Regions from separate parts of the Palleronia sp. THAF1 genome, predicted to be linked through region 2. Evidence: riboswitches for the same ligand, from Rfam matches in the RefSeq annotation. Region 2 holds a riboswitch; the other holds the start of a gene.
The links. Region 2 has a riboswitch for cobalamin ahead of FIU81_RS13435 (CbtB domain-containing protein). Riboswitches for the same ligand answer to the same signal wherever they lie in the genome.
Positions count from the first base shown of each region.

Region 1: it holds a riboswitch for cobalamin, as region 2 does, so the genes downstream of both, FIU81_RS15290 (DUF1636 family protein) here and FIU81_RS13435 (CbtB domain-containing protein) in region 2, are expected to answer to the same signal.

Region 1 covers NZ_CP045420.1:3,053,287-3,059,106, forward strand. Annotated here, with positions in the region: gene cobD (threonine-phosphate decarboxylase CobD) at 1-274, shown strand, start outside; gene FIU81_RS15275 (cobyric acid synthase) at 254-1,699, opposite strand; gene FIU81_RS15280 (HAD family hydrolase) at 1,696-2,298, opposite strand; gene cobO (cob(I)yrinic acid a,c-diamide adenosyltransferase) at 2,407-2,982, opposite strand; cobalamin riboswitch at 3,114-3,315, shown strand; gene FIU81_RS15290 (DUF1636 family protein) at 3,392-3,757, shown strand; gene cobW (cobalamin biosynthesis protein CobW) at 3,750-4,799, shown strand; gene cobN (cobaltochelatase subunit CobN) at 4,948-5,820, shown strand, end outside.
Region 2 covers NZ_CP045420.1:2,690,005-2,695,824, forward strand. Annotated here, with positions in the region: gene cobA (uroporphyrinogen-III C-methyltransferase) at 1-463, shown strand, start outside; gene cobF (precorrin-6A synthase (deacetylating)) at 456-1,172, shown strand; gene FIU81_RS13420 (DUF1636 family protein) at 1,181-1,492, shown strand; gene FIU81_RS13425 (hypothetical protein) at 1,552-2,010, opposite strand; gene FIU81_RS13430 (CbtA family protein) at 2,010-2,684, opposite strand; gene FIU81_RS13435 (CbtB domain-containing protein) at 2,688-2,870, opposite strand; cobalamin riboswitch at 2,904-3,100, opposite strand; gene FIU81_RS13440 (periplasmic heavy metal sensor) at 3,131-3,568, opposite strand; gene FIU81_RS13445 (hypothetical protein) at 3,565-3,912, opposite strand; gene FIU81_RS13450 (RNA polymerase sigma factor) at 3,905-4,471, opposite strand; gene FIU81_RS13455 (EF-hand domain-containing protein) at 4,514-5,011, opposite strand; gene chlG (chlorophyll synthase ChlG) at 5,170-5,820, shown strand, end outside.

The DNA.
Region 1 (5,820 bases), 360 kb from region 2:
GGAGTGGCAGACAAACACTCGCAAAAGACTGGCGCATGATGCTGACCGGCTCGACGCCATGGCGGCACTGGCGGGCTGGCGGCTTGTCGGCGGCTGCGACTTGTTTCGCACCTATGACACCGGCGATGCCGTGGCCGCGCAAAAGCGGCTTGCGCGGCATCACATCTGGAGCCGCATCTTCCCCTACAGCGACACGTGGCTGCGGCTGGGCCTGACTGACGGCGACACGAATTGGGCACGGCTGGAGGCGGCTTTAACGGGCGGCGGCGAGTAGCGCGTCCACGTCCAAGTGCGTTTCCAGATGGTCCGCGAGGGCATCCAGCGCGGCTTCGACTCCGGCACCGTATCCCGTCTGCGACGCGACGCCGAACCCGGCAAGCCACGCCGCGCGAAAGGCGTCATCCCGGAACATGCCGTGCAAGTAGCTGCCCGCGATGCGTCCGTCGGGACTGACCGCGCCTTCGGGGGTGCCATCGACATGCGCAAAGGGCCGCGCGCGATCAGGGCCATCGCTATTACCCATGTGGATCTCGTAGCCATCGAACGGCGTATCCGTCGCCGCGTGGATCGCGCACACCTCGGTCAGATGTTTGTCCGCGCCCATCGTCGTCGCGATATCCAGCAGGCCAAGACCGCGATCCGCCCCACTGGCGCCTTCGATCCCGCCAGGGTCGCGCACAACACTCCCGAGCATCTGATAACCGCCGCAGATGCCCAGCACATGCCCGCCGCGCCGCACATGCGCGGTCAGATCACCGTCCCATCCTTGCGCGCGCAGAAACGCCAGATCGCCACGCGTGGACTTGCTGCCCGGCAGGATCACAACGTCGGTATCGCCGGGCAGCGCCTGCCCCGCTTCCAGCATCGTCAACCGCACGCCCGGCTCTGCCGCCAACGGGTCCAGGTCATCGAAGTTCGCGATCCGAGACAGGCGCAGACAGACGATGTGCAACCCCTCCGTCCGGTGTTCGGAACGGATATCCAGGGCATCCTCTGCCGGAAGGCGCGCGGCCTTTGGGAACCACGGCACGACACCGAAACCGGGCCAGCCGGTGCGGTCTTGGATCAGAGCGTAGCCATCGTCGAACAGCGACGGATCGCCACGAAACTTGTTGATCAGGAACCCGCAGACCATGGCTGCGTCGCCCGCGTCCGTGACCGCATGCGTGCCGACAATCTGCGCAATCACGCCACCCCGATCGATATCACCTGCCAGCACGACCGGCACGTCGGCGGCGCGCGCGAAGCCCATGTTGGCGATGTCGCCCGCGCGCAGGTTCACCTCTGCCGGGCTGCCAGCGCCTTCGACCAGCACAAGATCATGGGCTTCCTTCAGCCGCCCGAAACTTTCGACCACACGTTCCAACAGCTGCGGCTTGAGGGCGGCATAGTCGCGCGCGCGCACGCTTGTCAGGCGCTTGCCTTGCACGATCACCTGGCTGCCGGTCTCTGTTTCCGGCTTCAGCAGCACCGGGTTCATATCGGTATGCGGCTGTAGCCCACAGGCCAGCGCCTGCACCGCCTGCGCGCGCCCGATCTCTCCGCCGTCCACCGTTACGGCGGCATTGTTGCTCATGTTCTGCGGCTTGAAGGGCGCGACCGACAGACCGCGCCGACGCGCAACGCGGCACAGGCCCGCGACCAGCATAGACTTGCCCACGTTCGATCCGGTGCCCTGCAGCATCAGCGCACGACTCACAGTCCTAGCACCTCTGGCAGTCGATCCCGAGTGTCTGGGCCAAAGCGGAACGTGCGCCACCCACGCTTGGCCGCGGCGGTGATGTTCTTGCCGCTGTCGTCGATCAGCAGAAGATCGTTGGGCGGTAGCTTGGCCCAGTCTTCAATCTGACGAAAGAAGCCCGCATCCGGTTTGGCCACACCCATTTCGCCGCTGGCAAACACATGTTCGGCGGCGCGACCGGCATCGGTGCGCGCGGCGATATAGCGGGCACGAGCAGTAGGGTTGTTGGTTCCGATCACCTTGCGCCCGGCATGGGCCTGCATCCACCCGACCGCTTCGGCATCGGGTCGGTCATCAGCGGTCAACCAATGGGCGAGGAAATCCTCGGCAGAGATCGCGTGGCCTTCGTCCGCGATCCAGCCGTTCAGACGATCCAGCAGGTCGCAGTCGCCATTCAGCACATCCCGCGCCTGCCCCGGCACATTCAGGAACCGCCGGAAAGAGGCGGGCGGGATACCGATATCGCGGTCGAGCGTTGAGACCCAGGGGAAGACTTCGCCGCCGGGATTGACGTTCAGAACGCCGTCGAAATCCCAAATGGTCAGGGGCGCGGACATCAGATCAGAGGGCCGTCAGTGGGGTGCGAGCAAGCCCGTGAACATCTTTTTTTCGTAGCTGAGAAATCCAGCTACGAAAAAAAGTCGTGAATGCGCGCAGGCGCAGGGTCAAAACTCCACCCCCTTCTGCGCCATCACACCATCACGGAACGGGTGCTTCACCAGCTCGAACTCAGTCACAAGATCGGCCGCCTCGATCAGCTCCGGCTTCGCGTTGCGCCCCGTCAGAACGACATGGGTCATCCGCGGCTTCTGGTGCAGCAGGAAGTCCACCACCTCGTCGATATTCAAGTAATCGTAGCGTAACGCGATGTTGATCTCGTCCAGCAAAACGAACTGCACACCGGGATCGAGGATCTCGCGCTTCGCGATCTCCCACCCGGCCTGCGCGGCAGCGATGTCGCGCTCGCGGTCCTGCGTTTCCCAGGTGAACCCCTCTCCCGACACGAAGAACCGGCAGTCGTCGGCGAACCGCTCGCGCAACAGCTTCTTTTCGCCCGTCTCCCAGTTGCCCTTTACGAATTGCACCACCGCGCAGGGCATCCCCCATGCGATGCAGCGCATGACCATCCCAAAGGCCGACGACGACTTACCCTTGCCCTTACCGGTATGGACGACGATCAGACCTTTCTCTTCGGTCTTCGTCTCCATCATCTTGTCGCGCGCGGCCTTGATCTTCTTCATCTTGGCGTTGTGGCGCTCAGCCGTACCATTTTCGTCGCGGCGCGCGGTTTCATCATCGGCACCGGGAGGCGCGGTTTTATCGGCTTGTGCGGTCGGATCGTCCATCGCTTGACTCCGTGGCGGTATACCCCCCATGTCTCACCCGCGCTGGTGCCCGTTGCAACGGGTGAAAAGGGAATGGGGCTGTTCTACCGCAACAGACCTCAGCCGCCCCCGCGACCGTGACCGGAGAGGTCGCCCGATCCACTGGCTGACACCGGGAAGGGGGGCGATCGCGGGCCAACTGGCCCACATCCGCAAGCCGGGAGACCTGCCAGCACGAGTGAATGGATCGGACGGGGTGTGCCGATGCCGGGATTGGGCCATGGCCCCGCCTCGCGCGTTTACCCCGTCCCTGTAAGGGTGCGACATGAGCGAGCCGGAACTTCTGATCTGCGTGAAATGCCGCCGCGGCATCGACCAACCCGGAGAGGAACGCCGCCCCGGCAAGGTGCTGGCCGACCGCGTGGCCGCCGACTTGCCCGATGGCCTGCGCCTGATCGAAACAGAATGTCTGTCGAACTGCGACCGGGGCTGCTCGGTGGCTCTGCGTGGTCCGGGCCGGTGGACATTCGTCTACGGCAACCTCACGGAAGAAGACGCCGAAACCGTGATCCATGGCGCATCCCTCTACGCAGGCGTCGCCGATGGACTTGTGCCCTGGCGCGAACGCTCCGAACACTTCAAGCGCAACTGCATCGCGCGTATCCCTCCTTTGGAGTCCTCCAATGACTGATCTGTCGAAACTCCCCGTCACCGTCGTCACCGGCTTTCTGGGCTCGGGCAAAACGACCCTGATCCGCCACCTGATGGCCAATCCGGGCGGCCGCCGCCTTGCCGTTGTCGTCAACGAGTTCGGCGACGTGGGCGTGGATGGAGAGATCCTGAAGGGCTGCGCCATCCCCGACTGCCCGGCCGAGAACATCGTTGAACTCGCCAACGGCTGCATCTGCTGCACCGTCGCCGACGACTTCATCCCCACGATCGAAGCTTTGATGAAGCTCGACCCCCGCCCCGATCACATCCTGATCGAGACGAGCGGCCTGGCACTGCCCAAACCGCTGCTAAAGGCGTTCGACTGGCCCGATATCCGCTCGAAGATCACCGTCGATGGCGTGATCGCTCTGGCCGACGCCGAAGCCGTCGCCGCAGGCCGCTTTGCCCCGGATGTGGACCGCGTAAACGCCCAGCGCGAAGCGGATGACAGTCTGGATCACGAAACCCCGCTGTCCGAAGTCTTCGAAGACCAGATCTCCTGCGCCGACATCGTGCTGCTGACCAAGCCCGACCTTGCCGGCCCTGAGGGCGTGGCCAAGGCCCGCGCGATCATCGAGGCCGAAGCTCCCCGAAAACTGCCCATCGTCGAAGTGGCCGAAGGCGCGGTGGATCCCCGCGTGATCCTGGGGCTGGAGGCAGCGGCCGAAGACGACATGGACGCCCGTCCCAGCCACCATGACAATGCGGACGATCACGATCACGAGGATTTCGAAAGCGTCGTCATCGACCTGCCCGAAATCACCGATCCCGCCGATCTTGTCGCCAGGATCGAGGCGATGGCCAAAGAGCAGAACATCCTGCGTGTGAAGGGCTACGCCGCCGTCGAGGGCAAGCCCATGCGCCTCCTGGTCCAGGCCGTCGGCGCGCGCGTGCGGCACCAGTACGATCGCCCCTGGGGCAGCGATCCGCGCCGGGGCCGGGTGGTCGTCATCGCCGAACACGACGACATCGATCCGGACGCCATCCGCGACGCCCTGATCGCCACCGAACCCGCCGAGTGACCATGAGCGTGCGCCGCCCCTTCTTTGTTTTCCCAAATACTCCGGCCGAACGGTCCGGGAAGGCGAGACGACAGCGCAACGCGAGGCGCGCGCCACTCTCTCCATGCGCGGGGCGCGCGCAACCTTCCCCATGCGCGGGGCGCGCGCAATGCATGTGATCTTCCGCGAAAGTCACGGGCTGGAGGAAACCGACACCCCGACCGATCTGGGCCAAACACCCGCCGATCTGGTGGTCCTGTCGTTCTCGGACTCCGACCTTGGCGCCTTCGCGGAAGGGTGGAGGCGAGGACGCGACGGCCTGCCGACCCTCCGCCTCGCGAACCTGTCCGCCCTGCGCCATCCGCTGTCCGTCGACACCTACGTCGAGCAAACGCTTGCAGGCGCGAAAGGCATCTTGATCCGTCTGATCGGCGGCGCGCCTTACTGGTCCTACGGACTTCAACAGGTGCAGGCCCTCACCCGCCGCCATGGCGTCGCGCTGGCCGTTCTGCCCGCTGACGGGCGCGCGGATGAAACGCTGGACGCCGCTTCTACCCTGCCCGTTTCAACCCTGCGCCGCCTGCAACATCTCTGCGACACCGGCGGCGCGGTGGCCGCACAAGCCGCGCTGCAGCAGATGGCGCTTGCGAGCGGTCTCTATGCGGGTCCGGTACGTGGGCAGAAGGCTCTGCCGATGGTGGGGGCGTGGCTCCCCGAACACGGTCCATGTTGCCCAGTGGTGACGTCGGACCCCAAGACTGCCGAACGAACCAAGGGGCGGGTGCTTCTAACCTTCTACCGCTCATGGCTTGTTGCCGCCGATCTGGAACCCATCGCCGCGCTGATCGAAGCGTTCCGCGCCCGGGGTTTCGAGGCTCTGGCCCTCTTCGCCCCATCGCTCAAAGCGCCGGACGCGGCTGGCTGGTTGCGGCGGCAGGTAGCACATTGGAAGCCGGTCGCTATCGTCAACGCCACGTCCTTCTCGGGTCGCGGAGATGATGGGACCTCTCCACTCGACGCCGCCGGATGCCCGGTGTTTCAG
Region 2 (5,820 bases):
GAAATCGGGTGACTCAGGCATCTTCGGACGGCTGGAGGAAGAACTGGTCGCCCTGCGCGACGCCGGCATCCCGTACGAGATCATCCCCGGCGTCCCTTCGGCCATCGCCGCCGCCGCCGCCGCGGGCATCCCGCTGACCCGGCGCTTCACCTCGCGCCGCGTCCAATTCGTTACGGGCCACGATGCGTCAGGCGAGCTGCCGCCCGACATCGACCTGAATGCGCTGGCCGATCCGATGGCCTCCACCGTCGTCTTCATGGGCAAGCGCACCTTCCCGACGCTGGCCTCCGCCCTGATGGACCGCGGCCTGCCGCCCCACCAGCCGGCAATTCTGGCGGAAGCGGTGTCGACGCCGCACCAGCAGATCACGCGCAGCACCGTCACCGACCTTGCCGATCGGCTGGCCCAGGAGCGCGGCGACCAGCCCGCACTGATCCTCTACGGGCCGCTCGCGGATGGTTGAGATCACGCTCGTCGGTATCGGCACCGGTCACCCGGACCACGTTACCCTGCAGGGACAAAAGGCGATCCGGGACGCGCAGCTGATCCTTCTGCCGCGCAAGGCGGGAAAGGACGATCTGGCCCACCTGCGCCGCGCCATCATCGAGGCGGCCGGATCGAACGCCCGCATCGTGCCCTTCGACTACCCAGAGCGTGACGACAGCCTGCCCTATCAGGTGCGCGTGGCCCAGTGGCACGACGAAATCGCAGCCCGCTGGGCTGACGCGATTGGCGATGCCAAGGCCGCCACGCTACTGGTGTGGGGCGATCCGGGCCTTTACGATTCGACCCTGCGCATTGCCGACCGCCTGCCCGGCGCGCGCACTCGCGTGATCCCCGGCATCTCTGCGCTGCAGGCCCTGACAGCCGCTCACGCGATCCCGTTCAACACCGTGAACGGCCCCGTCACCATCACCACGGGCCGCCGCCTGCGCGACTCCGGCTGGCCAGAGGGGGCCGAAACCGTGGCCGTGATGCTGGACGGCGACTGCAGCTTTGCGACCTTGTCCGAGAATCTGACGATCTGGTGGGGGGCTTATCTGGGAATGACGGAGCAAGTGCTGGACCACGGCCCGCTGCCGGAGGCGGGCCCCCGCATCACCGCCACACGCGCCGCGGAACGCGAACGGCATGGGTGGATCATGGACACATACTTGCTGCGGAAGGGGTGAGCCGTGGCATGAAACCCATCCTGCATCTTTGCGCCACCTGCCGCCCAGACACGGAGACCAGTGCCCTGCGCGCGGCACTTGGGGACACGGCAGACCTGCGCCTGCACGACTGCCTGAACGTCTGTAATCGCCCCACAGCCCTGTCGATCCAAGGCAACGGGACGGCCTATCTGTTCGCAGATGTCGATCCCGAGACGGACGCCGACGACATCGCCGCCACCGTCCGCACCTATGCCAATGCCCCAAGCGGAAACATCAATGACGCCCGCCCCTGCGGACGCCTACGCCATTGCCTGATCGGCAAGATCCCGGCAGCCTGACGGCCCTCTTCATCTTGTCGAAAATACTCACGACGCCACGCCCGCCGAAGGCGTGGCGGTCAATCGAGCGTCAGGTCGACGGCAACCGCTTCACCATCCACCGCCAAGGGCCGATGGTCGTTCGAGGTCAGCGTCACCTGAACATAACCTCCGGTCGGCACATGCACCCAAGGCCCATAGAACCGGCCTAGTTTCACGCCGTCCACGTAGACATGCGCGTGGCCTTGTCCTGCCACGTGATCGCCACTTGCCGACTCAGGCGCGAAGGTGAAGTTGGTCGGCTCAAGATACAGGTTCCAGCCTGCCATCGGATCGGGCGTGGCCTCGACCGTCAACGAGGGCGCATCCGAACCGGACACATCCAGCGGCATGTCATGGGCGTGGTCCATGCCCGCGCCGTGGTGCGCCGGGTCGGAGTGGTCGTGGCCAGCCATCTCCCACCCTTGCGACACAGCCAGAAACACGCCGAGGCCGACCCCGATCACCAAACCGATGACTCCAAGCGCCAGCGCCCGCATCACGCGTCTCCCCGCGCCCAAAGCGCGCCGCAGAGCGAACCAAGCGCCGCCCAGACCGCCAACCCGACGCCCAGCGCACGGGCTGAGAACAAGGCGCCCAATTCGGGCGGTGCGGGACCGGTGAAGCCATCGGGCTGGGGCGCGCCGATTGCATGAGGTGCGGCCAGCAGGACGATACCTCCGACCCACCAGACCCAGCCGCGTCCAAGGCCCAGTAGCAGGCAGCCGATGCCCGATGACACCACGCAACCCAGCCACCACGCCTGACGCGCCGCCAGATCGGCCGCGGCGACCCCCGGCAGTTCCGGCGGCAGGCCGATGGCCGGGGCCAGTTGCACCGTTACGAAACCCGCAATGCCCCAGATGATTCCGGTGCGTCCGTCAATATCGGCCCAGCCACGATCGGCGGCGACGGCCATGAATGCGGTCAGGATCAGCGCGTAACCGATGTAGACGACAGCCGAGAACAGCACGCTCAGAATATCGCGCATGGGGTCGAAGTTATAGGCGACGGGGGCCGAAGATCCGTCCTCCCCGAAGTGCGTCAGAGCGCCGCCTTCATAAAGCTCGGCAGCCAGAAGGACGGGCTGCACGAATGCGAATTGCAGCACGGCAGCCAAAAGCCCCGCGGCAAAACCGGCGATCAACGCGCCGGTCAGCAGTCTGTAGGTCATGGATTAGTGGCAGGGAAAGCCGGTGGCGTGGCGCACGTCATGCGCCGCGTCGTGCAAGGCATCGGCTTGCACGTGGCCTGCAAGAACGATCAGGCCAAGGCCCATCGTCAGCGCCAGAAGCGCGGGGGCCATAACGCCCGTCTTGGGCAGGGTCTGGATGGCGGCGGTCGCGGTCTGCGTCTTCATCGGTCTTCCTTTCCTTACCGTCTCCCCGACGGGTTGGCTGAACTCAAACCCGGCAGGTCTCCTGGCTTGCGGGTCAACACGTTACATCCGCCTTCCCCGGGAATCGGCCCCGAGTGGCTGTCTGGATGCACGCTAACCGCTTACAGTCGCGGGGGCGGCTTCGGCGTTTCACCGAATTCCCTATTGGTCCCGTCGCTTGCGACGACGACACCGGGCCCTTCCTCCGTAGCGCCGATCCGACCCTGTGGAAAGAGGCGATCTTAGCGGGGACGTCGAAAGCTTTTCGCCAAGCGGTCCGCGTAGGCGTCCCGCGCTTCTGGCGACATCTGCGTCAGCCGGTCGATCAACGCGGCTTCCGTCCGCGCGACCCGGGCATCTCCGATGCGCCGAGCCTCTGCGAACGCGATTTGCAGCGCCTCTGGGTCGAAGGGGATGGCGCGCAGCGCCTCTAGCACGCTCTCCAAGCCGCGACCCCGCGGTCCGCGCGGACCTGCGCGCAGATCATCCACCAGCGCCTGCCGATCCGGCTTGTCCAGCGCGCGCACAAGGGGCGCTGCCGGGCCGCCCATACGCGGACCGCGATCGCGGTCGGGGCCGTCAAAGACCTGCCCCAGCACGACGCCAGCGACCGCAAGGTTTAGCGCCAGAGAGCCGATCAGCACGAATCGCCACAGACGGGGAAGCGTCGAGAACCTCATTCCGAAAGCTCCGCATATTGAAAGCCGTAGCCTCCGGCGACATCGGTAAAGTCCGACCCAAAGGTCGCCCCGGCGATATAGCCGCCCGGATCGCCCAGCCCCACGGCCAGCCCCATGACGCAGGCCGCCGCAAGGCTGCCCCACGCCGCGATATCGCGACGGCGGCGGGCGCCTGCGGTGGTCCGTGCGTCGCGCATCACGCGAGCCATCAGCAGCTCGGACGGCTTGGGGTGATCGCGGCGACCGGCCTCTAGCGCAGCATCCGCCAGCACACGTTCCATCAGGTCGCCACTGGCATCGGACTTCAGCCCGCGCAGGCCTGCGATCAAATCGTCATCATTCATCGACATATCCCAGCGCCTCCTTGCGACCGGCCAATATCTTCCCAAGCGACGCGCGCCCCCGTGCGGTCAGGCTTTCCACCGCCTCGACGCTGATGCCCATGGTGGCGGCGACATCGGGGTTCGGCAATTCCTCTATGTGGCGCAGGATGACGGCAAGACGCTGGCGTTCGGGCAGGGCGGCCAGCGCCTCTTCCAGCGCCACCTTCCGCTGCCGGTCCTGCATCCGCACCGCAACGCTGGGGTCGGGCGCGGCAGGTTCGTTCGCTGCATCCAGCGGGTCCGAAGGCCGCCGCGCACGCAACCGATCCGTGCACAGGTTCGCCGCCACACGGTAAAGCCAGGTCGAGACCTTGGCCCGCCCTGCCTGCCACTCCGGTGCGATCTTCCATAAGCGCAGCAGAGCCTCTTGCGCCACATCCTCTGCCTCTGCCGCATCGCCCAACATCCGCTGCGCCACGGCCAGCACGCGCGGCACGTGCCGCTGCGCGAGGGGTGCGGCGGCGGACATGTCGCCGGCGGCATAGGCCGCGAGCAGGGATTCGTCAGAAGGCTCGGTCATGCGGTCAAGATGGGGGCGGACACGCGCCCGCCCCCTGCTTCCTTAGCCACGGTCGCGATCATGGCCGTGGCCGCGTTTGCCATCGTGACCACGCTTGCCGTGCTCGGGCAGATCGGCGATCTCTTCGGCGTCGAGCACGCCATCATCATTGGCATCGGCCCGCTCGAACATCCGCTCGATCCGGTCGCCCCGGTTGCCGCGCGGCTGGGGCAGGTTGTCGATGGCGATCTGGCCATCGCCGTCCTCGTCGAAGCGGTCGAACATCTGGCCCGCGCGGTCAGTCGCGCGCTGGGTGGCGCGCTCGGTTGCGGCGGCGATCACCTCGTCGCGGGTAAGCGTGCCATCGCCATTCGAATCAGCCATGGCCATCGGGTTGGCGGGCGCAGCCTGTGCTTCTTCCAGCGAGACCTGACCGTCGCCATTCGTATCAAGCCGCAGGATCGGGTGCGGACGCTCTGCCTGCGGCGTGGTGTCCTGCGCGATGGCGGTGGTGGTCAATGTGGTGCCTGCCAGCAGGGCAAGAAGGGTGGTGCGGATCATCGGGTTTCTCCTGAGTTTCTTTGGCCGTCTGCCTCGACGACGCCCCTGATACGCGGCCCGCGCCACCTTCCGTCGCCCACCGCGACAAATCAAGGATCACGCATGCGCGAGCGCACGTCTTACTTGCGAGAGTGTCAACTTTAGTGTTCACTCTGTGTATGAGTGTCAACTTATCCTTACACCCCGAGCGGCGCACACCCGAACCGGCCGCCCTGCTGACCCTGATCAAGCCGATCACGTGGTTCCCGCCGATGTGGGCCTATCTTTGCGGCGTCGTCTCTGCCGGCGTCTGGCCCTCAGAGTGGGCGCTGGTGGTCTTGGGCGTCGTGCTGGCCGGTCCCATCGTCTGCGGGATGAGCCAGGCGGCGAATGACTGGTGCGACCGCCGTGTGGACGCCATCAACGAACCGGATCGGCCCATTCCTTCGGGCCGCGTGCCGGGCCGTTGGGGGCTGTGGGTGGCGCTGGCCATGTCCGTACTGTCGCTGGCCGTCGGCTGGATGCTGGGGCCGTGGGGCTTTGGTGCGACGCTCGTCGCCGTCGCCGCCGCCTGGGCCTATTCCGCAGAGCCCCTGCGCCTCAAGCGTGACGGCTGGTGGGGGCCGCTGTTGGTGGGCTTTGCCTACGAGGGGCTTCCGTGGTTCACCGGCGCCGCCGTCGTCAGCGCCGCAGCACCGTCGTTCTTCGTGGTGCTGGTGGCGTTCCTCTATGCCGTCGGCGCACAGGGCATCATGGTCCTGAACGACTTCAAGGCGGTCGAGGGCGACCGGGCCATGGGCATCCGCTCGCTGCCCGTCACCAAGGGCCCC